One region of the Burkholderia sp. LMU1-1-1.1 genome, then DNA from elsewhere that is predicted to be linked to it. Evidence: predicted binding sites of a transcription regulator. Region 1 holds the regulator's gene; each other region holds the start of a gene.
The links. Region 1 encodes LexA, which represses DNA repair genes until DNA is damaged. Its sites were predicted from a motif close to ACTGTATNNNNATACAGT; they were not measured.
Positions count from the first base shown of each region.

Region 2: the regulator LexA is predicted to act here: its motif matches at 3,029-3,046, upstream of MRBLMU1_RS30930 (DNA topoisomerase IV subunit B).
Region 3: the regulator LexA is predicted to act here: its motif matches at 5,947-5,964, upstream of recA (recombinase RecA).
Region 4: the regulator LexA is predicted to act here: its motif matches at 900-917, upstream of imuA (translesion DNA synthesis-associated protein ImuA).

Region 1 covers NZ_JBEGHG010000023.1:544,651-552,026, forward strand. Annotated here, with positions in the region: gene MRBLMU1_RS20730 (replicative DNA helicase) at 1-116, opposite strand, end outside; gene rplI (50S ribosomal protein L9) at 258-710, opposite strand; gene rpsR (30S ribosomal protein S18) at 739-1,029, opposite strand; gene priB (primosomal replication protein N) at 1,045-1,350, opposite strand; gene rpsF (30S ribosomal protein S6) at 1,381-1,773, opposite strand; gene MRBLMU1_RS20755 (DUF5695 domain-containing protein) at 1,932-4,634, shown strand; gene lexA (transcriptional repressor LexA) at 4,752-5,390, shown strand; gene MRBLMU1_RS20765 (cystathionine gamma-synthase family protein) at 5,566-6,810, opposite strand; gene purF (amidophosphoribosyltransferase) at 6,866-7,376, opposite strand, start outside.
Region 2 covers NZ_JBEGHG010000078.1:291,486-298,861, reverse strand. Annotated here, with positions in the region: gene dapA (4-hydroxy-tetrahydrodipicolinate synthase) at 69-1,013, shown strand; gene MRBLMU1_RS30945 (hypothetical protein) at 1,010-1,582, shown strand; gene MRBLMU1_RS30940 (TorF family putative porin) at 1,695-2,462, opposite strand; gene MRBLMU1_RS30935 (hypothetical protein) at 2,517-2,846, opposite strand; gene MRBLMU1_RS30930 (DNA topoisomerase IV subunit B) at 3,070-5,067, shown strand; gene MRBLMU1_RS30925 (molecular chaperone HscC) at 5,069-6,778, shown strand; gene MRBLMU1_RS30920 (J domain-containing protein) at 6,775-7,376, shown strand, end outside.
Region 3 covers NZ_JBEGHG010000078.1:73,926-81,301, forward strand. Annotated here, with positions in the region: gene MRBLMU1_RS29925 (alpha/beta hydrolase family protein) at 1-1,145, opposite strand, end outside; gene MRBLMU1_RS29930 (sodium:solute symporter family protein) at 1,232-3,295, opposite strand; gene MRBLMU1_RS29935 (DUF4212 domain-containing protein) at 3,292-3,579, opposite strand; gene MRBLMU1_RS29940 (sensor histidine kinase) at 3,584-5,101, opposite strand; gene MRBLMU1_RS29945 (response regulator transcription factor) at 5,125-5,841, opposite strand; gene recA (recombinase RecA) at 6,015-7,124, shown strand; gene recX (recombination regulator RecX) at 7,227-7,376, shown strand, end outside.
Region 4 covers NZ_JBEGHG010000012.1:328,068-335,443, reverse strand. Annotated here, with positions in the region: gene MRBLMU1_RS13350 (recombinase family protein) at 1-770, shown strand, start outside; gene imuA (translesion DNA synthesis-associated protein ImuA) at 944-1,687, shown strand; gene MRBLMU1_RS13340 (Y-family DNA polymerase) at 1,611-3,086, shown strand; gene MRBLMU1_RS13335 (error-prone DNA polymerase) at 3,089-6,241, shown strand; gene MRBLMU1_RS13330 (SOS response-associated peptidase family protein) at 6,304-7,089, shown strand.

The sequences.
Region 1 (7,376 bases):
ATGCGGTCGAACGCCTGGTTGTCGCGCAGCAGACCGCCAATGACGGACTGTTCTGCTTCGATGGAATGCGGCGGGACGCGGAGTGAATCTAGTTGCGGATCGGAGGGGGTGTTCATGGCGCGAATTATACCTGCTTAGTACCGCCGCCAAGGCGATGCTGCGAAAAAATTGGCGAGAAAAAAGCCGGGCGAACCCGGCTTTTTTCATATCTTGCCATTATTACCAGCACAACAGGCATTACTGCCCGTGCAAGTAATTTAGGCTGCTTCGCCGACGACGGCGACGGTCACTTCGACCACCACGTCGGTGTGCAGAGCAACGCTGACAGGGTGCTCGCCAACGGTCTTCAGAGGACCGGTAGGCATGCGCACGGCAGCTTTTTCTACAGCGAAACCAGCTTTGGTCAGCGCTTCAGCGATGTCGAAGTTGGTGACCGAGCCGAACAGACGGCCGTCGACGCCAGCTTTTTGCGAAACGTTCACGGTCATGCCGTTCAGTTTCTCGCCTTGGGCTTGAGCGGCGGCCAGTTTGGCGGCAGCGGCTTTTTCCAGTTCGGCGCGCTTGACTTCGAATTCAGCAACAGCCGACGCGGTAGCGCGACGGGCCATTTTTTGCGGAATCAGGAAGTTACGTGCGTAACCGTCTTTAACTTTAACGACTTCACCCAGGTTGCCCAGGTTGACGACTTTTTCTAACAGAATGATTTGCATAGTTTTTCTCCAGGATTAGACTACGCAATTAAGCGTGGTGCAGATCGGTGTAAGGCAGCAGCGCGAGGTAGCGGGCGCGTTTGATGGCGGTGTCAACTTGACGCTGGTAGTGCGCCTTGGTGCCGGTCAGACGTGCTGGCATGATCTTGCCGTTTTCCTGGACGAAGTCCTTCAGGGTATCAACGTCTTTGTAGTCAACCTGCTCAACGCCAGCGGCGGTGAAGCGGCAGAACTTCTTGCGCTTGAACAGTGGATTTTGTTGCTTGCGCTTTTCTTTAAGCTTGAGCTTGTTTTTGTCGAACTTTTTACCGAATGCCATTTGAGGCTCCTGTATCTAAATTGAGCTGTCTGGGACAGCACTAAAATCAATGATGTGAAACACCAGGCTTTTGCTGTTGCGTGTCTTCTTGTTGATAAAACCGGTGAACTGGTACAACCCGCCCAGTGGCGCCTGGCTGAAGCGGCCCGAGATCTCGCCCGCGGCGACCGCGGAAATCTCAAACTCGCTCAACCGGGCTATGCCCGCCTCCATCTGCTGCGACCGGTGCTGGAGTACAGCGTTCACGATCGGCATGCCGGCCGGGGTATAGCGCAAGGCGTCCCGTTCGGCGATCAAGGCAATGAATTGGCTTTGATTCACTGGAGCTGTGTCAGCTCGGTTTTGCAACAATTAGGCCGCTGGAGCGGCGGCAACAGGAGCTGCTGGGGCTTCGGTGCGATGCGATTTCGCTGCATCTTCACGTTGTACCGACTTCATCATCGGCGAAGGAGCGGTTTCCGCTTTCTTCATCTTGACGGTCAGGTGACGCAGCACGGCATCATTGAATTTGAAGGCGGTTTCCAGCTCGACCAGGGTCTCGTTGTCGCATTCGATGTTCAGGCAGATGTAGTGTGCTTTAGCCAGTTTCTGGATCGAGTAAGCCATCTGACGACGGCCCCAATCTTCAACACGGTGCACGGCGCCGCCGCGGGTCGTTACGGTGGTTTTGTAACGTTCGATCATGGCGGGCACTTGCTCGCTCTGGTCCGGATGGACGATAAATACTATTTCATAGTGACGCATGCAAACTCCCTTAAGGACTGTGAATATAGCCCACCCTGGCGTCAAGACAGGTGTGGGAAGAGGTAAGCCCGCGACTATATCAGCTTTTTGGCCGAAAATCTACCCCTTCGCGGCCCCGCGACAATGCTAACATCTTGTAAAACCAACAGGATTCCGATATGCCACCCACCCGTGCGTTGTCCCCTTTGCTGTTTTCCCTCTTCATCGCGGCCTCCGCCCTCGCCGCCGAAGCGCCCGCCCCCGCCGCCAAACCCAGCCATCCCGACATCGCCACCAAGGCGTACGGCACCAAGCAGTTCCTGCTGGCGCTGCGCACCGACACCCAGACCCTGGCGCGGCTCGATCCCATCGCCGATCCCGGCTTCGACTTCACGCCCGGCCCGAGGGAGGCCGAGCGCCAGTACGACGGCTACGCCCACATAGGCGACCTCAACCTGCGTGTGCGCAGCGGTGGCGCCGGGGCCTGGCAGGAATTCTCCTCGTCCGCCGCGCGGCGTCCGATCAGCCCGCTGCCGGCCGGCGGCAAGATCCTGGCGGCGGCCGACATCACCGCCACCCTGGGCAAGGACCTGCCGCTGACGGTGGAGCGACGCTGGCTCAACGACGGCGGCGCGCTGGTGCTGCGGTTTACGCTGATCAACAACTCCAATGCGCCGGTGGAAATCGGCGGCCTCGGCATGCCGATGGTGTTCGACAACATCATCACCGACCGCACCCTCGAGCAAGCCCACGCCAGCGCCAGTTTCGCCGACCCTTATATCGGCCGCGACGCCGGCTATGTGCAGGTGACGCGCCTGAACGGCCAGGGGCCGGCGCTGATCGTCACGCCGGACGGGCGCACGCCGCTCGAAGCGTGGCGTCCGCTGGCCGACCGCAGCCCGCGCGCGCAAACGTCCGAAGGCTTTTACGACTGGACCGTCGCCAGCAAGGCCTACGCCGAGAACGAATGGAAGAATGCCGGCGAGCAGTGGAACACGCCCACCAGCATCACCCTGGAAGCGGGCGCCCGGCGCGACATCGGCGTGCGCTTCGCCACGGCGCCGTCGATCCGCGCCATCGAGGCCGCCCTGATCGCGCAAAAGCGCCCGGTCGCCGTCGGCATCCCCGGCTACGTGGTGCCGACCGACCTGGAGGCGACACTATTCCTCAAGAGTCCGCAAAAAGTGGTCGGCATCACCAGCTCGCCCGAGAACGCGCTGGCCGTCACGCCGCTCAAGTCGAGCGCCAAAGGCTGGGCGCGCTACACGGTGCGCGGCAACGGCTGGGGACCGGCGCGCCTGTCGATCACCTACGCCGACGGCAGCGTGCAGACGGTCAGCTATTTCGTCACCAAGCCGCTGGAGCAGGCGGTGGCCGACCTCGGCAAGTTCTCCACCACGCAGCAATGGTTCGACGACAAGAAAGACCCGTTCAAGCGCGCGCCGGCCATCCTCACCTACGACCGCGACGCCAAGCGCATCGTCACCGACGACCCGCGCGTGTGGATCTCCGGCATGAGCGACGAGGGAGGCGGCGGCAGCTGGGTCGCGGCGATGAGCAAGCAGCTCGACAATCCGGACGCCGCCGAGGTGGCCAAGCTGGAACGGCTGGTCAATGAAACCGTCGTCGGCAAATTGCAGGTGGCCGACGGCCCGCAGGCCGGCGCCGTGCGCAAGAGCCTGTTCTACTACGACCCGAAAGCCTTCCCGGGCTACTACAACCAGAAGACCAACTGGAGCACCTGGGCCTCGTGGTCGAAGAAGGACGCCGACGACCTCGGCCGCGCTTACAACTATCCGCACGTGGCCATCGGCCACTGGGTGCTGTACCGGCTGGCGCGCAACCACGTCGGCCTGGTCACCGCGCACGACTGGCGCTGGTACTTGCAGCGCGCCTACCAAACCACGGTGGCGATGGTGCGCGACGCGCCCGAGTACGCGCAGTTCGGCCTGATGGAGGGCGACGTCTTCCTCGATATTTTGAAAGACCTGCAGCGCGAGGGCATGACGGCCGAGGCGGCCGACATGGAGGGCATGATGAAACGGCGCGCCGACCACTGGCGCACGCTGGCCTATCCGTTCGGCAGCGAAATGGCCTGGGATTCGACCGGCCAGGCCGAGGTCTACGCGTGGATGCGCCACTTCGGCTACGGCAAGCAGGCCGACATCACGCGCGAGGTGATCCTCGGCTACGACCCGGCGATCCCGAGCTGGGGCTACAACGGCAACGCCCGCCGCTACTGGGACTTCCTGTACGGCGGCAAGACCGCGCGCATCGAGCGCCAGATCCACCACTACGGCTCGACGTTGAACGCGGTGCCGCTGTTCGACGCCTACCGCGCCAACCCGGCCGACCTGCACCTGCTGCGCGTGGCCTACGGCGGCCTGCTCGGCGGCATCACCAACATCGACCGCGACGGCTTCTCGTCGGCCGCCTTCCACGCCTGGCCGGACATGATGCGCTGGGACGCCTACAGCGGCGACTACGGCATGGGCTTCTACGGCCACGCGTACGCCAGCGCCACGTACGTGGTCAAGGACCCGACCTTCGGCTGGCTCGGCTTCGGCGGCAACCTGCAAGTGGAGAAGAACGGCATGGTGCGGATCACGCCGAAGGACAGCGCACGCACGCGCCTGTTCGTGGCGCCGGCGCGCGCCTGGATCACTTTGGAGGCGGGCAAGATCGACGGCGCCACTTACGATCCGAAAAGCCGCGCCATCACGCTCGAGCTGGCGCCGGCCACCGCCGCCACGCCGGCGGCCAGGCTGCTGATCGACAGCCCGGGCGGCAAAATCAAGCCGCAGGGCCTGGTCGCCGAGCGTGGCGGATACCAGGTTCCGCTGACGGCGGCGACCACGCGCGTGCTGCTGAAGCCACGATGACAGGGGTTGTACGAACTTTTTTCATTTTATTTCGCTGAACACAACAAATTTCCTTGCATTGCGGGCCATACTGTACAAAAATACAGACTGTCTATATACACAGGCCCAACCGCACTCATGATCAAGCTCACCGCACGCCAGGAACAAATTCTCAATCTGATCAAGGATGCCATCGAAAACACCGGCTTCCCGCCGACGCGCGCCGAGATCGCCAACGAACTGGGCTTCAAATCCGCCAACGCGGCCGAGGAGCACTTGCAGGCGCTGGCGCGCAAGGGCGCCATCGAGATCGCCGCCGGCACCTCGCGCGGCATCCGTTTGCTGGGCGTGCACGCCGAACCGGCCACGCCGAAGGTGCCGGTGTCGCTGATGATGTCGTTGCCGTTGATCGGCCGCGTGGCCGCCGGCTCGCCCATCCTGGCGCAAGAAAACCTGGAGACGAGCTACAGCGTCGACCCGGCGATGTTCTCGTCCAAGCCCGATTACCTGCTCAAGGTGCGCGGCGAATCGATGCGCGACGCCGGCATCATGGACGGCGACCTGCTGGCCGTGAAGAAAGTCGACAGCGCCAAGAACGGCCAGATCGTCGTCGCGCGGATCGGCAACGACGTCACGGTCAAGCGCTACCGCAAGACCGGCACCCTGGTCGAGCTGCTGCCGGAGAATCCGGACTTCAAGATCATCAAGGTCGACCCGGAGGCGGACGAGTTCGCGCTGGAAGGCCTGGCGGTCGGCCTGATGCGTAGCTGGCACTAAGCCAGGCCCCAGGCAGATGATTCAACGTGGAGACACGTAGGGCGGATTAGGCGAAGCCGTAATCCGCCATCTATGAGCCGCCGACGAAGCATGCATGGCGGATTACGCTTCGCTAATCCGCCCTACGTGTCTCCGTGGTTTAGCATGCCTCCGTGGTTTAACACGTCTCCGTGGTTTAGCAGCCTTCCAGCGCGCAGGCGAAGTCGTCGAGCAGGTCGTCGGTGTCTTCGATGCCGACCGAGACGCGGATCAGCGATTCGGCAATCCCCATCGAGGCGCGCCGCTCGGCGCCCATCTCGTAGAAGATCGTGTGCGCGACCGGGATCACCAGGGTGCGCGTGTCGCCCAGGTTCGACGCCGGGATCGCCAGCTTGAGCCGGTTCAGGAAGTCGAAGCAGTCTATCCCGTCCTTCAATTCAAAACTGAGCAGCGAGCCGTGCCTACGGAACAGCTCGCTCGAGATGCCGTGCTGCGGGTGCGATGTCAACCCCGGATAGTGGACGGCCGCCACGCGCTCGTCGGCCTCCAGCATCTCGGCCAGCGCCAGCGCGTTGCCGCTGGTGCGCTCCATGCGCAGCGCCAGCGTTTCGGCGCCGACGGCGATGTGGTGCGCCGCCTCCGGCCCCAGCGAGGCGCCGAAGTCGCGCAGGCCCTTGGCGCGGATCTGCGCCAGTCCCCATTGCGGCGGCGCCGCCTTTTTGTAGTTCTCGTAGATATTCGGGAATTGGGTCCAGTCGTATTCGCCGGTGTCGGTCAGGCTGCCGCCCAGCGCGTTGCCGTGGCCGCCGATCGATTTGGTCAGCGCGTTGACCACCAGCCCTGCCCCGACCGATTTCGGCCGGAACAGGTACGGCGTGGTCATCGTGTTGTCGACGATGTAGAGGATGCCGCGCGCCTTGCACAGCTCGCCGATGCGCTTGAGGTCCGCCACCTGCGTGCGCGGATTGGCGATGGTCTCGACGAACACCACGCGCGTCTGCCCGGTGATCGCGGCCTCGACGTTGGCAACGTCGGTGGCGTCGACGAACGACACGCCGACGCCCTGCGCCATCGTGGTCTGCCACAGGCTGTTGGTGTTACCGAACAGGAAGGCCGACGAGACGACGTGGTCGCCCGCGCGCAGCAGCGCCTGGAACACGGCGCCGATCGCGCCCATGCCGGTGGCGAAGCACAAGGTGCCGACGCCCTGCTCCATCTTGTTGACCTTGTCCTCGAGCGCGGAGATGGTCGGGTTGCCTTGGCGGCCGTAGCGGAAGCCCGGCTCCTTGCCCTGGAACACCGATGCCAGCTGGCGCGCGTCGGCGTAACCGAAGGCGACCGAGGTGTGGATCGGCTTGTGCAGCGAACCATGCTCGATGCCCTTCAGGCGATCGTTGTGCAGGATGGTGGTGGTGAAACCGTAGTTCTTCTTATCGTTCATATGCTTGGATGGTCAAAAAAAAAGCCCGGTACGGCGAACCGTACCGGGCGCGACATCAGCCTTCGGCGGTCGCGAGATTCAGATTCAGTTGCGAGCGGCCGGCGTCCTCGTGCGAGGTCTTGGCCTTCGGGTGGTGGCGCGCGTACTCCAGCTTGTCGAGGTATTCCTTCGACACGTCGCCGGTCACGTAGATGCCGTCGAAGCACGAGGCTTCGAAGTTCTTCAGCTCCGGATTGACGTCGGAGATGGCGCGCTTCAGCGACTCGATGTCCTGGTACACCAAGTGGTCGGCGGTGATTTCGCGGCACACTTCCTCGGTGGTGCGGCCGTAGGCGATCAGCTCGTCGCGGGTCGGCATGTCGATGCCGTACACGTTCGGGTAGATCACCGGCGGCGCGGCCGAGGCGAAGATCACTTTCTTGGCGCCCGCTTCGCGCGCCATCTGCACGATCTCGCGGCTGGTGGTACCGCGCACGATGGAGTCATCGACCAGCAGCACGACCTTGTCCTTGAACTCGGAGGCGATCGCGTTCAGTTTCTGGCGCACCGATTTCTTGCGCGCGGCC
Region 2 (7,376 bases), on a different contig from region 1:
CCGACTCTTTAGAGAATTTTTACAAGCGTCGGCATAAGCTTTAAGCATTGCCACTACCTGAAAAGATCATGCTTACCTCCCTTCGCGGCATCTGGGTGCCGCTGGCCACGCCGCTGCACCACGGCGAAATCGATCTAACCGTTCTACAGAACCTGGCCGATGGCCTCATAGCGCAAGGCGCCCACGGCCTGGTGGTCTGCGGCACCACCGGCGAAGCGTCACAGCTGGACATCGACGAGCAGGACGCCGCGCTGGCGGCGGTGCTGGAAGTCGCGCACAAGCGCTGCCCGGTCCTGATGGGCATCGGCGGCAGCGACACCTTCGCCGCCGCCGGCAAGGCGCTGCGCTTCGACGACTCCGGGCTGGCCGGCTACCTGGTTTCCACGCCGGCCTACGTCCGGCCATCGCAGGACGGGCTGGTGCGCCACTTCGAGACCATCGCAGACGCCACGGCGCAGCCGATCGTGCTGTATAACGTGCCCGCGCGCACCGGCGTCAACCTGGAACTGGCCACGGCGCGCCGGCTGGCCGTCAACCCGCAATTCATCGGCATCAAGGAAGCCGGCGGCAGCTTGCAGCAGATGACGGAGCTGGTGCGCCGCACCCCGCTGTCGGTGCTATGCGGCGACGATGCCCTGCTGTTCGCCGCGCTGTGCGGCGGCGGCCATGGCGCCATCTCGGCCGCCGCGCATATCCGCGTCGACCTGTATGTGCGCCTGTGCGATCTGGTGCGCGCGCAGCGGCTGACGGAGGCGCGCGATCTGTTCGACCGGCTGCTGGCGGTCATTCGTTTGCTGTTCTCGGAACCGAATCCTGCTCCGCTCAAGGCCGCGCTGTCGATCCAGGGACGCATGGGCGAGGAGCTGCGCCTTCCGATGACGCCGGCCAGCACCCAATGCAAGCTAGGCATCGCGGCGGCGCTGGAGGAGCTGGACGACATTCCGGTTTATCGTTCGGAGGCTGCGTCGCGGCCGGCTGCAGGTGCCGGTATTGCCGCGGCGGAGGTTATATGATCGTTGCGCTGACCGGCATGGACGGCAATCGGGATGTCTCCGACCTGGCCGAGGAACTGGCGCTGCTGCGGGTGGCCGCCGGCAACCGCGTGCTGCTCGTCTGCCCCGATCCCGGCGCCTACGATCCGCAGCTTTACGATGATTTGGTGGTAGATGCCTCCTGGTTCGCGGATTCGGGGGCATCATCCACTTCGGCGCGCGCCAAGGCGGATGCGGCGCTGGCTCGGGCCGGTGTGATCGTGGCGCTGCTGCGGCGCAAGGAGCTCGATCGGCCCAATCACGCGGCGCTGCTTGAGCGGCTGCGCGAGGCGCAACGCGCCAATCCGGGCGTGCGCGTGCTGGTGACGGTGGCGCATGGCAGCGTGCCGCTGTCGGCGCATCAGACGGGGTGTGTGCTGGTGTTTGTGGCGCAGCTGCCGGGCGCGCGGCTGGCGGATATGCTGATCCTGGACGAGAAAGGGGCGTATCACTCGCACCACAGCGAGTTGGAGCCGGCGATGTACAAGACCGCCAACGTGCTGTGTGCGCCGGAGGTGCGGCACCTGTACCGCGAAGTATTCCGCGCGTGATCCGCCTCACGCACATGGCCGGGGCGTACACCGTCGAACCCCAAACCGTCGCAGGGTCGTACCCCATGGGTACGACCCTTGCCCGGATTTGCGGGTTGGGTACTAAGTATGATTAAAAGACTTTGCTGATCGTCAGCTGCAAAGCCGTCTTGCCGAGGAATTTGCCGTTCGCCGGCGAGGCGTAGGCCGTCTTGCCGGCATTCGTGCCGATCACCGCCAGCGCGCCGGTCACTACACCAAAGTCCTTGGTCGCGCCAAGCTTCCAGTCTGTGTAATTCGACGCCTCGTTGTGCTTCACCTTCTGGTGCCCGGCGTGCAGATTGACGGTAAAGCCATCGCCAGCGTCGAGATTCGCGCCGATATCCACATACCCGCTGTTTTTGCTGTCGACGAAGCCGAACAGGTTTGTCACCGCGTGCGAGTACTTAATATAGGCAGGTCCATAACCAAGCTGTCCGTAAATCTCGGTTGTGTCGGCGTTGACGAAACCTCGGACGTTTTTCAGGTCGTTGGACGGATACACATATGTCAACACGCCGACGTCGTACGACACGGCCTCGCCGACCTGCCCGCGCTTGCCCGCATAGATATCGACTTCGACATCGCCATCACCACCCGCATCCTTGGTCCATTTGATGGTAGACATCCAGACGCCGGCATACAGGCCGGTCGGATTGTTCACATAATCGAAGCCGCCCTGCAGCGCAGGCTTCAGGCGAGTCTGCGAAATGCCGCGATAGCGGTAGTCCGACACCACGGCGGCGTTGAAACTGGTTTCATTATCCGGCTTGGCGACAACGGCGGGCGCGGCATCCTCGGCGCGGGCATGGCCGCAGGCGAAAGCGGCGCTGATGGCGGCGACGAGTAGTAATTTGTTCATGGTGCGGTTCTTTCTTTCAGTGGTTGACGAAATTGGGCTAAAGGACCGCGACGATCATGGCGCCGGCCGTTCGACGAAGCGTCCGAATTCGGCGCCGGGCAGCGACCGCATCACCGCTTCCATCACCCGCGCCACCATAGCCGTGCCGACGCACAGCCACACTTTCATGCGCGCGCCATGCTCGCAGGCCTCGATGCGCATGAATTCCAGCGAATCACCGCACAGGCGCATGACCACCTGGCGCAGCGCCGTCACGGCGCCGGTATCGACCGTCAGCTGCATCACGCAGGACCGCGCGACGACCGGCGCGGACGTGCGCCTGCGGGCGCCGAGGGACCAGATCGAGCGGCGCGGGGCGAACCGGGTATGGAAAAAGGCGTGCATATCGAACTCCTGATTGATCGTTGCGATACGAATCAGCTTATCGAGGCGACCGTAAAAACGGTCTAAAAAGTCACGCTGCCGTTGTAAACATCGTGTATAAATTGGCCCGCAGCTATTTTTTGTCCCGTTTTAGACCTCGATCGCACCCGGTTGAGGATAGAATACGCAAACGAACGCCTAAAACTGTACATAAACCCAGTATTAAAATCACAAGCTTGAACGTATGGCCACTAAAAAACCAGTTTCCGACTACAGCGAATCATCCATCCGGGTCCTCAAGGGCCTGGAACCAGTCAAGCAACGTCCGGGCATGTACACCCGCACCGAAAATCCGCTGCACATCATCCAGGAAGTGATCGACAATGCCTCCGACGAGGCGCTGGGCGGCCATTGCAAGAACATCATCGTCACGCAAAACGCCGATGGCAGCATCACCGTCGAAGACGACGGCCGTGGCATCCCGGTCGGCCTGCACCCTGAAGAAGGCGTGCCGACGGTGGAAATCGTCTTCACCCGCCTGCACGCCGGCGGCAAGTTCGACAAGGGTTCGGGCGGCGCCTACGCCTTCTCGGGCGGCCTGCACGGCGTCGGCGTGTCGGTCACCAACGCGCTGTCCAAGCGCCTGGAGATCACCGTCTGGCGCAAGGAACCCGATGGCACCGGCCTGCACAAGCTGGCCTTCGAGCACGGCGACGTGGTCGAGCCCCTGTCCTCCGTGGTCGCGCCGCGCGACGGCAAAAAGTCCGGCACCCGCGTCACCGCCTGGCCGGATGCCAAGTATTTCGACTCGCCCGTCATCTCGCAGATTGAGCTTCAGCGCCTGCTGCGCTCCAAGGCGGTGCTGCTGCCCGGCGTGACCGTCACCTTGGCCAACGCCAAAACCGGCGAATCGCAAACCTGGCAGTACAACGACGGCCTGCGCGGCTACCTGACCGAGGCGCTGGCGCAATCGACCGACGGCGAGACCCTGATCCCGCTGTTCGAGGGCGCGCAGTTCGCCGGCCCGGACGCCGAAGGCTTCGCCGAGGGCGAAGGCGCGGCCTGGGTGGTGGCGTGGACCGAGCAAGGGGCGGTGGTGCGTGAATCCTACGTCAACCTGATTCCGACGCCGAACGGCGGTACCCACGAATCGGGCCTGCGCGACGGCTTGTACGGCGCCGTGAAGAACTTCGTCGAGATGCACTCGCTGCTGCCCAAGGGCGTCAAGCTGCTGCCGGAGGACGTGTTCGCGCGCGTTTCGTTCGTGTTGTCGGCCAAGGTGCTGGACCCGCAGTTCCAAGGCCAGATCAAGGAACGCCTCAATTCGCGCGATGCCGTGCGCCTGGTGTCGACCTACTCCAAGCCTGCGCTTGAACTGTGGCTGAACCATCATGTCGACTACGGCAAAAAGCTGGCGGAACTGGTCATCAAACAGGCGCAGTCGCGCCTGCGCTCCCTGCAAAAAGTCGAGAAGAAGAAGTCGTCCGGCGTGGCCGTTTTGCCGGGCAAGCTGACCGACTGTGAATCGACCGACGTGCATCGCACCGAATTGTTCCTGGTCGAGGGTGACTCGGCGGGCGGTTCGGCCAAGATGGGCCGCGACAAGGAATTCCAAGCCATCCTGCCGCTGCGCGGCAAGGTGCTCAACTCGTGGGAAACGGACCGCGACCGCCTGTTCGCCAACAACGAGATCCACGACATCTCGGTCGCCATCGGCGTCGACCCGCACACGGCCGACAGCACGCCCGACCTGTCCGGTCTGCGCTACGGCAAAATCTGCATCCTCTCCGATGCGGACGTCGATGGCTCGCACATCCAGGTGCTGCTGCTGACGCTCTTCTTCAAGCACTTCCCCGGCCTGATCGCCAACGGGAATATCTGCATCGCGCGTCCGCCGCTGTACCGCGTCGACGCGCCGGCGCGCGGCAAGAAGCCGATCCAGAAGCTGTACGCGCTCGATCCGGGCGAACTGGTGGCCATCGAGGACAAGCTGCGCAAGGACGGCCTGAAGGAAGGCGCCTGGGCGATCTCCCGCTTCAAAGGCCTGGGCGAGATGAACGCCGAGCAGCTGTGGGAAACGACGATGAATCCGGACACGCGCCGCCTGCTGCCTGTCTCGCTGGGCGCCTTCGCCCACGGCGAATCGGCCGCGCGCTTCAATATGCTGATGGGTAAAGGCGAAGCCGCCGCCCGCCGCGCGTGGATCGAAGAACACGGCAACGAAGCCGAGGCGGACATCTAACATGATCATCGGGATCGACCTGGGGACGACCAACAGTCTGGTCGCCGTCTGGCGCGACGGCCGGTCCCATATCGTCCCCAACGCTTTGGGTGAACACCTCACGCCGTCGTGCGTGAGCCTCGACGAAGACGGTACCCTACTAGTGGGCAAAGCTGCGCGCGACCGGCTGCAAACCCACCCGCAGATGACCGCCTCCATCTTCAAACGCTATATGGGCAGCGAACGGATGATCTCGCTGGGCCGGCGTGACTTCCGCCCGGAAGAACTGTCGTCCATGGTGCTGCGCGCGCTCAAGGAAGACGCCGAGGCCTACCTCGGCCATCCGGTCGAGGAAGCCGTCATCACCGTGCCTGCCTATTTTAGCGATGCCCAGCGCAAGGCCACGCGGGCGGCCGGACAGCTCGCCGGCCTGAAGGTGGAACGGCTGCTCAACGAACCCACCGCCGCGGCACTGGCCTACGGCATTCGCGACAAGGATCAGGAATCGAAATTCCTCGTCTTCGATCTGGGCGGCGGTACTTTCGACGTCTCGATCCTGGAGCTGTTCGACGGCGTGATGGAAGTGCGCGCCTCGGCTGGAGACAACTTCCTCGGTGGCGAGGATTTCGTCACCGCGTTGTATCAGGCTTTTCTCGAACGTAGCGGTTTGCTGGAAGCCATGCGCGGCCAGCCGCTCGATCCCCGCCAGCGCCAGCGCGTTCTGGCGGAATGCGAACGCGCCAAGCGCGCCTTGTCGGCGCAACCCAGCACCGTGATCGCTGTGCACCTGAACGACCGCGATTTCAGTTGGGAGGTGGACGAGGACATGTTCGCCGACCTGTCGGAACCGCTGATGGCGAGGCTGAGGGCCCCGGTCGAGCGGGCGTTGCGCGATGCCACCATCCGTGCCTCCGAACTGGACACGGTGGTGCTGGCCGGCGGCGCGACCCGTATGCCTATCGTACGCAAGCTGGTTTCGCGCATGTTCGGCCGCTTCCCCGCCAACCACGTCGATCCTGACGAAGCCATCGCGCTGGGCGCGGCCGTGCAGGCGGGGCTCAAGATGCGCGACGCCGCGCTCGACGAGGTGGTGATGACCGATGTCGCCCCCTACTCGATGGGCATTAACGTCGCCCGTAGCATCGGACCGACGCGGCATGAGTCCGGACACTACCTGCCCATCATCGAGCGCAATACCACGGTACCGGCATCGCGGTCACAGACGGTTGTCACCACCACCGACAATCAGAAAGAGATCGAGGTGGAAATCTACCAAGGCGAGTCGCGCATGGTGAACGGTAACGTATTCCTCGGCAAGCTCAATTTCCCGATCCCGTCCAAGAAGGCCGGCGAAGTGGCCATCGAAGTGCGCTTCACCTACGACATCAGCGGGGTGCTCGAAGCCGAAGCGACCGTCGTCGGCACTCAGCAGCGCCACCAAATCGTGATCACCGAGAACGCCGGTGTGATGACAGCCGCCGAGATAGCGCAACGCCTGGTGGAACTGGCCGCGATCAAGATTCACCCGCGTGATCAAATCGCCCATCGCACGCTGCTGGCGCAGGCCGACCGCCTGTACGAGGAATCCCTCGGGCCCGTGCGCGATTTCGTGGCGCGGCATGCGAGCGCTTTTCAGGCGGCGCTGGAGACCCAGGATCCGGACACGATCCGCGCCGCGCGCGCTGTGCTGGACGAGGCGCTCCGGCAGGTCGATGGCGAGAGCTATCTGTGATGCGTAGCCACGGCAACGTCTGGGACCTGCTCGGCATCGCGCCGACGGCCGACGAACGCGGCATCAAACGCGCCTATGCGCGTCTGATTAAAATTACACGTCCGGAAGACGATCCGGTGGCGTTCCAGGCACTCAATGACGCCTACCAGCAGGCGTTGCGTATCGCGCCACATTTATCCGCGAAAGATGCCGAACCAGATCGGAACGAGATCGCGGAAGCCGAGCCGAAACGCGACACCCCTTATGTCGACGCGTTGCCCCCGCAGCAGGTTTGTACGGCATCTGCGACCGCCGACAGAGACGATGCGTCCGAAGCCGTCATCGTCATTGACCGCGCTTCGCACGACAAACCCGACGTCCTCGCACAATTCAACGCCTGGCAGCAGGGTGACGAATTGTGGCAGGAGTTTTTGGCCGAAAGCCGCCGCGATCCGGCGGTCGCACTGGCCGCCCTGCGCGCCAGCGGAAAGCTCGATAATCTGGCCATCGCCGAGGCATTCGAATTCTCGGCGGTGCGGCACTGCGCCACCGAGGAATGCCGTCCCGACCTGCGAATCGAGCTGGCCAGCCACTTTCGCTGGAATCAGGACGCCGCGCA
Region 3 (7,376 bases), on a different contig from region 1:
CACGGCGACTCCGGCCGGGTCGGCAGGGACAGCAGGTTGATGGTGTTGGGCAGCATCTCGTCGATCTGGGCCTGCATCGCCTTCATGCCGGCGTCGAGCCAGGTCGTGTCCCAGGCGTCGGTCAGGCGCCGCACGCCCAGCAGTTTGTTGTCCCCGAAAATGAGATTGCCTGTGAAATCGTAGCCGTCGAGCACGATCACCGGCTGGTCCGAGATTTTATTGGCGGCGAAATCGAAGGTGTAGACGGCCGTCTTGTCCTGGCCGGCGTTGCTGGTCACATACAGCGTGCCGTCCGGCCCGAACGCGAGCGGCCTGAACGCGCCCTTGCCGCCGGTGTAGTTGTTGAAGCTGACGAGCTTGCGCCACTCCTGCTCCTTGGCCGGGTCGCGGTAGTAGATCGTTTTGATGCCTTTCTCGACCGTGGCGGTCAGGCGCGGCTCGCCGTCCTTGTCGAGCAGCCAGGACATGCTGTCGCCGGGCCGTCTGAACGCCGTGTAGCGCCCGGTCAGGGTGTTGAGGCGCTCGAGCTCGATATAGTCGATTTGTCCGGGCCGTTGGATGGCCGGTTTGACCACGTAGACGAACTCGGAATCCTGCTTGGTCCGTTGGCCCAGTAAATACGTATTCCACGGCAGCAGCTCGCGATTGTGAATGGCGGTGGCGCCGCCCGCCGTAATGAACGGCTGGCCTGCGCGGCTGGCCAGCTGGATGAACTTGCTGCCGTCGCGGTTGACCGCGTACAAGCCGGGGGCGTAACGCGCGTCGCCCTGGCCGACGGTGCGGTCGGTGGCGGTGAACACCAGCCGCTCGTCGTTGACCCAGTCGAAGCTGCCGATGTCGGCGTCGCTGAAGTTGCCCACGGCTTTGACGCTGTTGTCGCTGAGCGTGATCACGGCCAGCATGTCGCGATGGTCCTTTTTGCTCATGCGCACGGCCAGATATTTTCCGCTGGGCGAGAGCAGCGCGCCGCTGAACTCGGGATTGCTGAAGAAGTCGGCGATCGGCGGACGCGCGGCGGCGATGGGGGCGGTGGCGGCCGGCGCGTCGGCGGCGGCGACCGTCGCCATCGGCGACAACGCCAGCATAGCCAGCAAGGTCAGCGCGATCAGCGTGGAACGCGGGGGCAACAATGGCTTGAATCTCATGGCACTCTATGAAAGTAGGATAACTTTCGCAGCGTAGCACCCAGTTATCAAATCCGCCACAGGTCGCCGATGCCTGAAATGTAACGTTACATTTCCTTGTGTTCGGCCGCGCGGATGTAGTCGACCAGCGCGCCGGTTTCGGGACCCGGCTCCGGCGTCATCAGGCTGACAACCACCATCGTCAGCAGGCCGGCCGGCACGCCGAAGATGCCGGCCGAGATCGGCGCGATGTGGAACCACTGGCCGGCCGCGCTGCCCCCGAGGACGGGATTGGTGTGCAACATATAGTAGAGGCAGACGGAGAAGCCGGCGATCATGCCGGCCACCGCGCCCTGGTGGTTGGCGCGCTTCCAGAACACGCCCAGCGCCAGCGCCGGGAACATCGCCGAGCCGGCCAGCGAGAACGCCGCGCCCACCAGCGAGATGATGTCGCCGGGCTTGGTCGAGGCGGCGTAGGCGGCGATGAAGGCCACCCCCAGCAGCAGCAACTTGGAGATCGTCACGCGCTTTTGCGTGGAGGCGGTGCGGTCGACGATCTTGTAATAGATGTCGTGCGACAGCGCGTTGGAGATCGCCAGCAGCAGGCCGTCGGCGGTCGACAGCGCCGCCGCCAGCCCGCCGGCCGCCACCAGGCCCGAGACCACGTACGGCAGGCCGGCGATCTCCGGCGTGGCCAGCACCAGCACGTCGGCGTCGATGGTGATCTCGGCCAGCTGCACCACGCCGTCGCGGTTGATGTCGTTGATGCTGAACAGCGGATTGACCTTGTCGACATTGCTCCAGTACGACACCCAGTTGGGCAGGTGGGCGAAGTCGCTGCCGACCAGCGCGTTGTAGATGTCGTACTTGACCAGCACCGCCAGCGCCGGGATGGTCAGATAGATCAGCAGGATGAAGAACAGGGTCCAGAACACCGACACGCGCGTCTCGTGCACCGACGGCGTCGTGTACGAGCGCATCAGGATGTGCGGCAGCGCGGCCGTGCCCAGCATCAGGCAGAACACCAGCGCCAGGAAGTTGTTGCGCTTGATGTTGGAGGCGGCCGGGTCGCCGGGGTAGGGCGTGGCGTGCGGCGTGATCGGCTCGGCGCGGGCCAGGTTCTGGGTGCGCGCGTCCGACCACATGCGCGCCGCCTCGTCGGCGTCCTTCGGATAGGCGATCAGCGCGCGCTCGGCGTTGCGGATCTCCAGCAGCGAGGCGTTGCGCAGCTTGACGTCGTCGAGCTTGCGCTGCATTTGCAGCCGGCCCGCCTCCCACGACGACGGCAGGGTGTTGAGGCGCAATTGGTAATCGTCGGCGCGCTGGCGGAAGATGGCGCGCACCTCGGCCTCCTTCGGATCGTCCTGCAGCACCGCCTCGCGCGCGCTCAGTTGCGGCAGCAGCTTGCCGTAGGCTACCTGCGGGATCGGGTTGTCGCTGTGTTTGGCAGACAGCCAGATGGCCGGCATCAGGAAGGCGACCAGGATGATGATGTATTGCGCCACCTGGGTCCAGGTGATGGCGCGCATGCCGCCCAGGAAGGAGCACACCAGGATGCTGGCCAGCCCGAGGAAGATGCCGACCGAGAAATCGACGCCGGTGAAGCGCGAGGCGATCAGCCCCACAGCGTAGATCTGCGCCACCACGTAGGTGAACGAGACGATGATGGTGGCGATCACGGCGATGATGCGCACCGCGCGTCCGCCCCGGTTGTCGTCGCTGGCGCCGCCGTAGCGCATGGCCAGGAAGTCGGGGATGGTGTACTGGCTGAACTTGCGAAGGTAGGGCGCGATCAGCAGCGCCACCAGGCAGTAGCCGCCGGTCCAGCCCATGATGTAGGCCAGGCCGTCGAAGCCGTGCAGGTACAGCCCGCCGGCCAGGCTGATGAAGCTGGCGGCCGAGATCCAGTCGGCGGCGGTGGCCATGCCGTTGAACATGGCCGGCACGCGGCGCCCGGCGACGTAGTATTCCAGCACGTTGGAGGTGCGGCTGAGCACGCCCAAGGTGGCGTACAGCACGATCGTGGCGAACATGAACAGGTAGCCGATCCACACGCGCGGCATGCCTTCCTGTTCCAGCACCGACAGCGAAATCAGGAAGCCGACGAAGCCGAGCGTGAACAGCAGGTAGTAGCGGCTCAGCCGCCGGAAGAAGGTGCCGGGCTCTTTCAAACGCGTGGCTCCTTGGTGGCCGATGGCTTGGCCGGCGCGGCCGCCTGATCGAGGCGGCGCATGCGCCAGGCGTAGAACCCCAGGATGGCCAGGTACACCAGCGAGGCGCCCTGCGCGGCCAGGTAGAACGACAGCGGCCAGCCGAACACGCTCAGCCCGGTCAGCTCGCGCGCGAAGAAGGCGACGCAGAAGCCGGTGAGCAGCCACAGCAGCAATAGCCAGCCGGTCATGGCACGGGTCTTGCGCCAGTGTTGCCTGCGCGTCAGCGGCGCGGGTTCCAGCATGTTGTCATCCATAGTGCGGCGGCTCGCTTTCTTCTTCCTGCGGTGGCGGTGGCGGCGGGAAGCCGACGCGGAACAGGCAGCCCGGCAGCTTCGGTTGCAGCGAACGGGGATTGCTGTAGATGTCGACCTCGGCGCCGTGCTGCTGGGCGATCTCGCGCACGATCGCCAGCCCCAGCCCGCTGCCTTCGGCGGCGTGGCCGAGGATGCGGTAGAAGCGCTCGAACACCCGTTCGCGCTCGGCCTTGGCGATGCCCGGCCCGGTGTCCTCGACTTCCAGATAACCGGGCTCGCCCTGGTGGCCGCGCACCCGCACCGTCACGCTGCCGCCGGCCGGCGTGTAGCGCAGCGCGTTGTCGATCAGGTTGGACAGCAGCTCGCGCAGCATGGTCGGATTGCCGACGATCTGCACCGGCGTGGGCGGCGCCTCGAATCCCAGGTCGATGCGGTGCGAGAACGAGGCCTGCACCCAGTCCTGCACCACGCCGCGCGCCAGTTCGGACAGTTCCAGCGGCAGCATCGCCGTGCCGGTCTGCGGCTGGTTCTCGGCGCGCGCCAGGGCCAGCAGCTGATTCACCAGCCGCGTGGCCGCCTGCGAGCTCTTGGCCAGTTGTTCCAGCGAGCGGTGGATCTCGCCGCCGTCGGTCTGGCGCAGCGCCAGCTCCGACTGCATGCGCATGCCCGCCAGCGGCGTGCGCATCTGGTGCGCGGCGTCGGCGATGAAACGCTTTTGCATCTCGATCGACAGCGACAGCCGCGCCAGCATCTCGTTGAGCGAGCGCACCAGCGGAGAAATTTCCTCCGGCACGTCGCTCGATTCGATCGGGCTCAGGTCGTCCGAGCCGCGCGCGCGGATGCGCTCCTGCAGCTGCGCCAGCGGCGACAGGCCGCGCGCCAGCGCGAACCACACCAGCGCCAGCACGATCGGCAGGATGATGAACTGCGGCAGGATCACGCCCTTGATGATTTCGTTGGCCAGCTGGCCGCGCTTTTCCAGCGTCTCGGCCACCTGCACCAGCGCCAGCTGCGGCTCGTCGTCGCCGAGCCTTTCCAGCCGCACATATGAATAGGCGACGCGCACCGGCGTGCCGTGCATGCTGTCGTTGCGGAAGCGCACGCTGCCGGCGCGGTAGCGCTCGTCCTCTTCCATCTGCGGTGGCGGCAGGTCGCGGTCGCCGTCGATGTGCTCGCCGCGCGGGCCGTGGACCTGGAAGTAGACATTGTCGACGTCGTCGGCGCGCAGGATGTCGCGCGCCGAGCCGGACAGGCTTTTGATGATCTTGCCGTCGACCGAGCGCACCTGCTGCGCCAGCACCGTCACGCTGTCCTCCAGCGCGTGGTCGAACGGCTGGTTGGCGATCGATTTGGCGACCAGGTAGGTGATGGCGATGCTCATCGGCCACAGCAACAACAGCGGCGCCAGCATCCAGTCGAGGATTTCGCCGAACAGCGAGTTCTGCACGCCCTCGTCGGCCTCGGCGGCGGGCGGCTGGTATTCCGGGCCGTCCGCCTCCGCGTCCTCCAGTTGCTCGGGCGCGGGCAGGCGGTTCACTTGGCGGCGTCGCCGAGGTCGGCGTTGGAGCTGGCGCGGGCCGCTTCGGAATATTTTTCCAGGCAGTAGCCCAGCCCGCGCACGGTGGCGATGCGCACGCCGCCGACCTCGATCTTCTTGCGCAACCGGTGCACATAGACCTCGATGGCGTTGTTGCTCACTTCCTCGCCCCATTCGCACAGGTGGTCGACCAGTTGTTCTTTCGACACCAGGCGGCCGGTGCGCGCCAGCAGGATTTCCAGCAGGCCCAGCTCGCGCGCCGACAGGTCCAGCATCTGGTCGTTGATATAGGCGCTGCGGCCGACCTGGTCGTACGACAGCGGCCCGTGCTTGATGATGGTGGCGCCGCCGCCGGCGCCGCGGCGCGTGAGCGCGCGCACCCGCGCCTCCAGCTCGGACAGCGCGAACGGCTTGGCCATGTAATCGTCGGCGCCCAGGTCGAGGCCGTTGACCCGCTGCTCGATCGAATCGGCCGCCGTCAAAATCAGCACCGGCAGCAGCGACGCGCGCGAGCGCAGGCGGCGCAGCACCTCCAGCCCGGACAGCTTGGGCAGGCCCAGGTCCAGGATCAGCAGATCGAATTCCTGGGTCGACAGGGCGGTGTCGGCCTCCTGGCCGTTGCGGACGCAATCGATGGCGTAGCCGGACTGGCGCAGCGAACGCGTCAGCCCATCGGCCAGGACGCTGTCATCTTCGGCAAGTAAAATACGCATGTAAGGCACTCCGGCGGCAGAAGTCTGTATTGTGTTTCATTTCCCGCAAGGTGGCGAGTTTTTGTACGATTTCGCCGATTCTCTACAAATCCGCTTGCATTGATCACTGTTTTTTTATACAGTACTGCCTGAACCGACGAATTGTCCCACCACCCACTGGTTGAAAGCACATTATGGACGACAAAAAAGCTGTAATCCCCGCATCTGAAAAAGCCAAGGCGCTGGCCGCCGCGCTGGCCCAGATTGAAAAGCAATTCGGCAAAGGCTCCGTCATGCGCATGGATGCCAACGCGCCGATCGAGGACGTGCAAGTGGTGTCGACCGGCTCGCTGGGCCTGGACATCGCGCTGGGCGTCGGTGGCTTGCCGCGCGGCCGCGTGGTGGAAATCTACGGTCCGGAATCTTCGGGTAAAACCACGCTGACCCTGCAAACCATCGCGGAAATGCAAAAACTGGGCGGCACCTGCGCGTTCATCGACGCGGAACACGCGCTGGACGTCGGCTATGCCCAAAAACTGGGCGTCAACCTGCACGAGCTGCTGATCTCGCAGCCGGACACCGGCGAGCAAGCGCTGGAAATCTGCGACGCGCTGGTGCGTTCGGGCTCGGTCGACCTGGTCGTCATCGACTCCGTCGCCGCGCTGACGCCACGCGCCGAGATCGAAGGCGACATGGGCGATTCGCTGCCGGGCCTGCAAGCCCGTCTGATGTCGCAGGCGCTGCGCAAGCTGACCGGCTCGATCAACCGCACCAATACGCTGGTCATCTTCATCAACCAGATCCGTATGAAGATCGGCGTCATGTTCGGTTCGCCGGAGACCACCACCGGCGGCAACGCGCTGAAGTTCTACGCCTCCGTGCGCCTGGACATCCGCCGCACCGGCTCGATCAAGTCGGGCGACGAGGTGATCGGTAACGAAACCAAGGTCAAGGTCGTCAAGAACAAGATCGCGCCACCGTTCAAGGAAGCGCACTTCGACATCCTGTACGGCGCCGGCACCTCGCGCGAAGGCGAGATCCTGGACCTGGGCGTGGAGGCGAAGATCGTCGAAAAGTCCGGTTCGTGGTACAGCTACAATGGCGAGCGCGTCGGCCAGGGCAAGGACAACGCCCGTATCTTCCTGCAGGAGCGTCCGGCGCTGGCATGGGAAATCGAAAACAAGGTCCGCGAATCGCTGGGCGTGCGCACCTTGCCGCCGCTGGCCGCCGACAAGGGTGACAGCGTCGTCAAGCTGAAGTCCGTCGACAAAGCGGACAAAGGCGACAAGGCCGACGCGGCGTAATTCGCCCGTTGCCGGTCGCGTCATCCCGCCAGCGCGGGAATGACTTAGCAGCCACCGCGCCATTCCCATGGCCGGTGGTTTTCTCATTGTGCAGAGGGTTTTATGGCCGCACCTCAACTTAGCCTGAAGGCACGCGCGCTGCGTTTTCTGTCGATGCGTGAACACAGCCGGCTGGAGCTGGGCCGCAAGCTGTCCAAGTACGCGGAGGAGGGCGACGACGTCGAAGCGCTGCTCGATCTGCTGGAAAAAAAC
Region 4 (7,376 bases), on a different contig from region 1:
TCAGAGGCATGCTTCGCAGTGAGCGGTATTTAGGCAACCTCGTGTTTAACCGCCGCTCGTTCAAGCTGAGAAAACACGCCGTCAACAATCCTCCCGACCAGTGGGTGCGGTACGAAGGCGCGTTCGACGCCATAGTTCCCCTTCCCTTGTTTCAAGCTGCGCAGGAAGAGCGCGCACGGAGGCACCGCCGGTACAAACACACCGAGCTATTAGAACTGCTTCAACGCATCCAGAACCGCCATGGGAAGGTGACAAGTGCCTTAATAGACGCAGAGCCTCACGCGCCCACAGCGCGACTCATAGCGAGACGGTTCGGCTCACTATCGAATGCATGTAGCATGGCTGGCATTCCCAACCTACGCAACAATGATTTTCTTGAATCGAGAGTCCTCAATTATCGCCTACGGGCCAGCCTGATAAGCCAAATCGAACACCTCATTGAGCGCATCGGGGGAAGAGCTGATAAGTGCGAATCGCCCTATACCCTAAAAATAAATGGAACCGTTAGACTGTCTGTGCGTGTTATCAGATGCTGTCACGAATCAAAGCATAATTACTATAGATGGCGCATACCAGGGCACATGGCAGATGGAGTCGATTTCGTATTAGCTGCGCAGCTGGACACCTCTAACAATCAAATCGTTCGCTACTTTCTTTTCAGTTCTGCCCACTTCTCAGGCGGCAATATCGCGTTCACCGAAAAATCGATGGAGCGATATGCGGCCTGCTGGCGCGCGACTCTAGGCGAATTTTTCGGCGTAGACTCGTGAATGCCACAAAGCCGCCGCACATGACGCCACGGCGCCACTGTGGAAGAGCAGCGGCCTTTTAGTGGCCCCACCTGAGGTTGCCAAAGAACAAACAAATCCTCCTTGTGCAAATTGCGGCTCGGCGCATATACTGTTTATCCATACAGTATTTTTGCGAATTGTTGCACAAGACCATGATTGCGCCCCCTCTTCTACCGTCCGCAGACGCACAGCTATCAGCTGAGGAAGCCCTGCGCCACGTGTGGCGTGCGAGCGAACTGAGCCGTAGCCGCACGTTATCCGCTCCGTCCGGGCATGCTACGCTGGATTCAGAGCTCCCGGAAGGGGGGTGGCCGCAATCAACGATGGTAGAACTGCTCTTGCAGCAATCTGGCATCGGAGAAATGCACCTTCTCCAACCTGCGTTAGCCGCGCTTTCGAGAACAAGGCGGGTTGCGCTAATCCAGCCTCCCTACCTACCTAATTCAGCGGCGTGCAAATTCTTGGACCTCACATGCCCCAACTTGCTGTGGGTGAAAGCGCCTGCAACAGCAGATGCGCTTTGGTCGGCTGAACAAATTTTAAGAAATGGTAGTTGTGGGGCGGTGTTGCTGTGGCAGAAAAATATTCGAAGCGAATCGCTCAGAAGGCTGAATCTAGCTGCGCAAACCACCGATACAACTTTTTGGCTCTTGCGTCCTCTAAGTGCAGCTGCCGATTCCTCGCCTGCCTCACTCCGTCTAGCCTTGCGCCCGGCCGCTGGCGGCATTTCAGTAGAAATTATCAAGCGTCGTGGCCCACATCACGACGAACCCTTATTTGTACAACTGGCCCACCTGCCAGCGCGTCAACGATTCTTGGATGACCAAAATGCGGTTCTGGTTCAGCGTACACCTTCCACTATTACCGCTCGAGTGCGTCAGGCCGCGCTGGTGTGAACCTGCGCCATATGCCGTCGTTGAGAAGGGTAAAATAATTTCTGTGTCGCGCGAGGCGTTCGCTTTGGGTGTGCGTGTAGATATGCGTCCCGGTGGCGTATCTGCGGTCGCGCCGTCCACGACTATTCTTGAACGAGACGTTCAACGCGAAGAAATCACTCGAAACGCTGTGGCGTTAGCTTTGCTGCAATTCACGCCTGAGGTTACTCATGAAGCAGATTTCAGCCTACTGCTGGATGTCACCGCGAGTTTGCGGCTGTTCCGAGGCCGCGCGGCCATTAGCCGACAGATTCGAGCAAGCACCCATGCTTTAGGGCTGACAGTGCGTCTAGGCACAGCACCTACCGCGATGGGGGCGTGGTTGCTTGCTCGTCTGCGCCTGACCAAGCGACAGTTGACCTTACGCCGCACTGTAAAGATGAGTTCTTTGGAGCGCCAGTTAGACCGCATTCCCTGCGAATACCTGCCCGCAGCAGTCGAGCATCTGGAATGGCTCAAGGGTATCGGGGCAACGAATTTGGCGGCACTACGGCGCCTGCCGCGACAAGGTATTCAGCGTCGCATGAGCAAGCGAGTTCTGGACGAATTGGACCGAGCCTATGGCCTAACGGCCGAGATGTTTCGGTGGGTAGGGGTACCCGAGACCTTCGTAGCCCGCATCGAGACGTTCGACCGTGTCGAACATGCAGACGCCCTCCTAGACGGCGCCACGGGCCTTCTACAGCAGTTTGTAGGGTGGTTGGCGGCGAAGCAGCACGCGGTAAGCGCTTTCGCGTTGGTGCTTGAGCACGAAAGGGGGCGCGAGGCGATAACCCCCACAGAGGTGGAAATCCGAATGGGCGAACCTACCTGGCGAATCGAACATATGCTTCGCCTGCTGAAAGAGCGACTTGGTCGGGTCGAACTTGTCGCTCCAGTTATCGCTGTGCGACTTGAGGTTCGGCTACTTGCCGAAATGGTGCCGCCAACGGAAGACCTGTTTCCCGAACCTGGCGGAAGCCCTGCCGACTTCAAGCGATTACTTGAGCTTCTCAGCGCGCGTCTCGGCGCTGAAAATGTTCTCGTACCAGCAGAGACCCACGACCATCGTCCTGAGGCATCAAATACTTGGGTGCCTGCCACGGAGAAGACCGTAAAACCTAACGAAGTCGACGAATCATTTGAACGGCCATTCTGGTTGCTCGACAAACCGATTGAGCTGTTGGTCCGTGGCGACCGACCGTTTTATAACTCACCGTTGAAAATTTTGAAAGGACCTGAACGAATCGAAGCAGGATGGTGGAACGACCAGTTGGCAGCTCGCGACTATTACATTGCGCAGGCATCAGACTCGTCGTGCTACTGGATTTATCTGGAGCGAGTTCCTAACGGGCGCTGGCACCTGCACGGAATGTTCTGAAGATGAACGACAAAAAACCACAGGGCACGTTGCCGGACTACGCGGAACTTCAGTGTGTCACGCACTTCTCTTTTTTACGAGGAGCTTCACCGCCCGAACTCTTGGTTCAACGTGCCGCGCAGTTGGGCTACAAGGCTTTGGCCATCACTGATGAATGTTCTCTAGCCGGTGTGGTAAAGGCGCATGTGGAAGCGAAAGTGCACAACTTGCATCTGATAATCGGTAGTCAGATGTTGGTGACGCCCGAAGATGGCTCACCTGCTTTCACGGTGCTTTTCTTGGCGATGAACAGAAACGGATATGGGAATCTGAGCGAGCTAATCACCGTAGCACGTACGCGCGCGACCAAGGGTAGTTACCTCGTCCGGCCAAGGGACATTGCCAGCCCTGAAGCCGCACTCGCACACCTCAGAGGGCTCCCAGACTGCCACCTCATTTTGTGTCCGAAATACAAAGCACCGTATGAGGAGGTCGAGCGCCAAGCGGAATGGCTGGTCCGCAGTGCGCCTGGTAGGGCACGCATAGCACTCACCCTCCACTACCGCGCGGAGGATGATAGACACCGGACCATGACTGAGGCAATATCTTCCGAGTTCAGTCTTCCTATTGTCGCGACTGGCGATGTAATGATGCATGTCAGGTCGATGAAGGTCGTGCAAGACACGATGACCGCCATTCGCCACAACACTCCCATTTCTCAATGCGGATATCGCCTCGCTTCAAATGCCGAAGCGCACCTTAGGTCTCGGCTCCGATTGGGGAATTTGTACCCGCGACAAGCGCTTGACGAGACGATACGTGTTGCCCAGTCGTGTACCTTCTCTTTGGACGAACTTAAATACGAGTATCCTGGCGAGATTGTGCCGGAAGGCAGGACCGCTACCGATTACCTACGAGAGCAGGCGTATATCGGGGCGCACTGGCGTTACCCCAACGCGATTCCGCACAATGTCCATGCGCAGCTGGAGTATGAGCTCGAGCTCATCGCTGAAATGAAATATGAGCCCTACTTCTTGACCGTGTTCGACATCGTTCGATTCGCTCGTTCGCAAAAAATTCTATGCCAAGGGCGAGGTTCTGCGGCAAACAGCGCGGTGTGCTACTGCCTGGGAATTACCGAAGTCGACCCGTCGCGCGGAACGCTCCTTTTCGAGCGGTTCATTTCACGAGAACGGGATGAACCACCGGACATTGACGTGGATTTCGAACATCAGAGACGGGAAGAGGTCATTCAATACATCTATCGAAAATATGGGCGGACTCGTGCGGCATTGACAGCCGTCGTCATCTCATATCGACCTCGCAGTGTGGTTCGAGATGTCGGCCGCGTTCTGGGTGTCGACCTATCCGTAGTCGACAAAGTGGCTAAGGCTTCTCACGGCTGGGGCGGCCAATCCGACCTTCAGCAACGTCTACTCACGTGTGGGTTCGACCCAAACTCGCCAGTCACTGAAAAATGGGGATACATCGCTGACCGAATGATGCGGTTTCCACGCCATCTTTCGCAGCACCCAGGTGGCTTTGTAATTTCTCGTGGGCCCTTATCCAGATTGGTTCCGATTGAAAACGCCGCGATGGCGGAGCGCACAGTAATCCAATGGGACAAGGACGACATCGACGCCATCGGCTTGCTGAAAATCGATATTCTCGCACTTGGTATGCTGTCCTGCTTGTCGCGTACCCTGGAGCTAATTTCCCAGCAACGCGGGGAACGTTTCGAGCTAGGCGACATACCTCATGAAGACCCAGCAACCTACGCCATGATTTCCAAGGCCGATACGGTTGGTGTGTTCCAGATTGAATCCCGCGCGCAGATGTCGATGCTGCCACGCATGCAACCGCGCGAGTTCTACGACTTGGTGATTGAGGTAGCCATCATCCGACCTGGCCCCATTCAGGGGGGGATGATTCACCCATATCTCCGGCGACGTCGCGGTGAGGAACCGGTGACTTATCCCAGCCCGCAAATCGAGGCCGTATTGAAACGGACATTGGGTGTTCCAATTTTTCAAGAACAGGTAATGTCTATCGCCATGGTTGGTGCGGGGTTTACGCCAGGTGAAGCGGACCGCCTACGGCGGGCGATGGCAGCCTGGAAGCGAAAAGGCGGCCTTGAGCAGTTCGAAGAGCAATTGATGAGCGGCATGGCCGCGCGTGGATATACCACAGAGTTTGCCACGTCCATCGTCGGCCAAATTCGAGGGTTTGCAGAATACGGTTTCCCCGAATCACATGCCCATTCGTTCGCCCTACTCGCCTACGCCAGCAGCTGGCTCAAATGCCACCACCCGGCCGAGTTCCTGACCGCATTGCTCAATAGCCAGCCCATGGGGTTCTATAGTCCCTCATCGCTCGTGCAGGACGCGCGGCGACACGAAGTAGAGGTAAGGCCGGTCGATGTATGCTCAAGCGCCTGGGAGGCCACTCTAGAGCCTTCCAATACAGCGTCGCCTGCTGTTCGATTGGGTCTGAATAATATCAAGGGCATGGAGCGCGAAGCTGCTTGGCGTATTGAGGAAGCACGAGCCGCGCGGGACTTCGAAAACGCGCGAGACTTGGCAATGCGCGCAGACCTCACAGCTGCGCATATGAAAGCACTCGCTTCTGCAAACGCGTTAGCATCACTCACCGGCAACCGCCGCACAGCGATGTGGAATGCGGGAGCTAGCGTTCCAGACAGGGGGCTCCTCAAAAACGCTCCCATTGAGGAGCCCGTCTTGGAACTGGCGCCGCCGACTGAAGGCGAAGACATCGTTGCGGATTATCGCCACATCGGCCTTACCCTCGGAAGGCATCCTCTGGCCCTGTTGCGCGACCGCTTGTACAAAATGCGTTTTATACCATCTGAAGTTTTGAACACCTTCCAGGACGGCCAGCTAGCGCGGGGATGTGGCATTGTGACGGTCCGGCAGCGCCCTGAGACAGCGAACGGCGTTATTTTCCTCACGCTGGAGGACGAATTCGGAACCATCAACGTCATTGTCTGGCCTGCTTTGATTGAAAAGCAACGGCGTGAGTTGATGACCTCCCAGCTACTGGGCGTCTACGGAGTGTGGCAGTCGAAACAAGGTGTCCGCAACCTGATTGCTAAGCGCCTTGTTGATTGCTCACACCTTCTAGGTGAACTGGAAACGCGGTCAAGGAATTTCCACTGACAGACAGTCAAGGTACACTGCAAAATAATCCTTTTCGTTAGTTGCTTAGCTAGGAGCGTCACGTGTGCGTCAATTACATCACCGTAAGCCGTCAGATGGCCTTCGATTGGTTTCGCACTCCCATTGAGTCCGATGATGACTGGCGGACCGAAATCTACCGCGACTACAAGGCTCCCTTCATCATCCATGATAATAATGGGGTAAGAAAAGGCCTGGTGGGCACCTATGCTTTTGTGCCACAAAACCATCGCCCGTTCAAAAAGCTCACCGAAGATGAACAAGCAAAGTACGCACGTGCAGTCGACAAAGCTAAAGCTCAAGGCAAAGAGCCACCCGAACCTCCGCGCATCCGCATGGACACAATGAACGCACGCTTCGAAGACGTCGCAAGCAGAGTCAACTACAAGCGATTTTGGCTTCAACAGCAGCTTTGCATCGTGCCTGCCCTCGCCGTCTTTGAACCGAATTGGGAGGCTGGCGAGCATGAGCGATGGGCGATAGAGATGGCGAATGGTGAGCCGTTCGGCTTACCTGGCATGTGGCGGACTTGGGAAGATACAGACGGGAGCATCAAAAACGCCTTCACGCACTTCACTTTGAACGCGAATGAACATTCCTTGCTCAAGCGCTTCCACTCCGACGAGGAGAAGCGGGGCGTCGCCATCTTGCGACCAGAGGACTACGACGATTGGCTCAGTTCCACAAGTCCGGAATTTGCGCGCGCTCTCGTTAAGCTCTATCCGGCAGAACTGCTTCATGCCAAACCGGCTCCAAAACCCACGAAGATAAATTCCGGCTTATTGATGGATATCAAGGAAAACAAGCCGCTTCAAGATGAGCTCTTTTAACATGAACGCGCGCTAAATGGCTTCGTCGGCGAGAGGCATCCTCGCGCCTCGCACCCAATCGCGAAAAGTCCTGGCAATATGCAAGGTCTCATTGATTTCATGGAACAGGTAATCGCACTCTGCCCGAAGTTCGCCATCCTGCGCACTTGCAAAATTCTGTCTCCCACATTTGCACGCTCTCCGCTGTTGGATATACGCAGCGCAACACTGTAGCAACAATTACCCCCAAGAAACCGTATCTCGAAATTTATGAGCATTTTTGCATGAAAATATGATAACTTAGATAC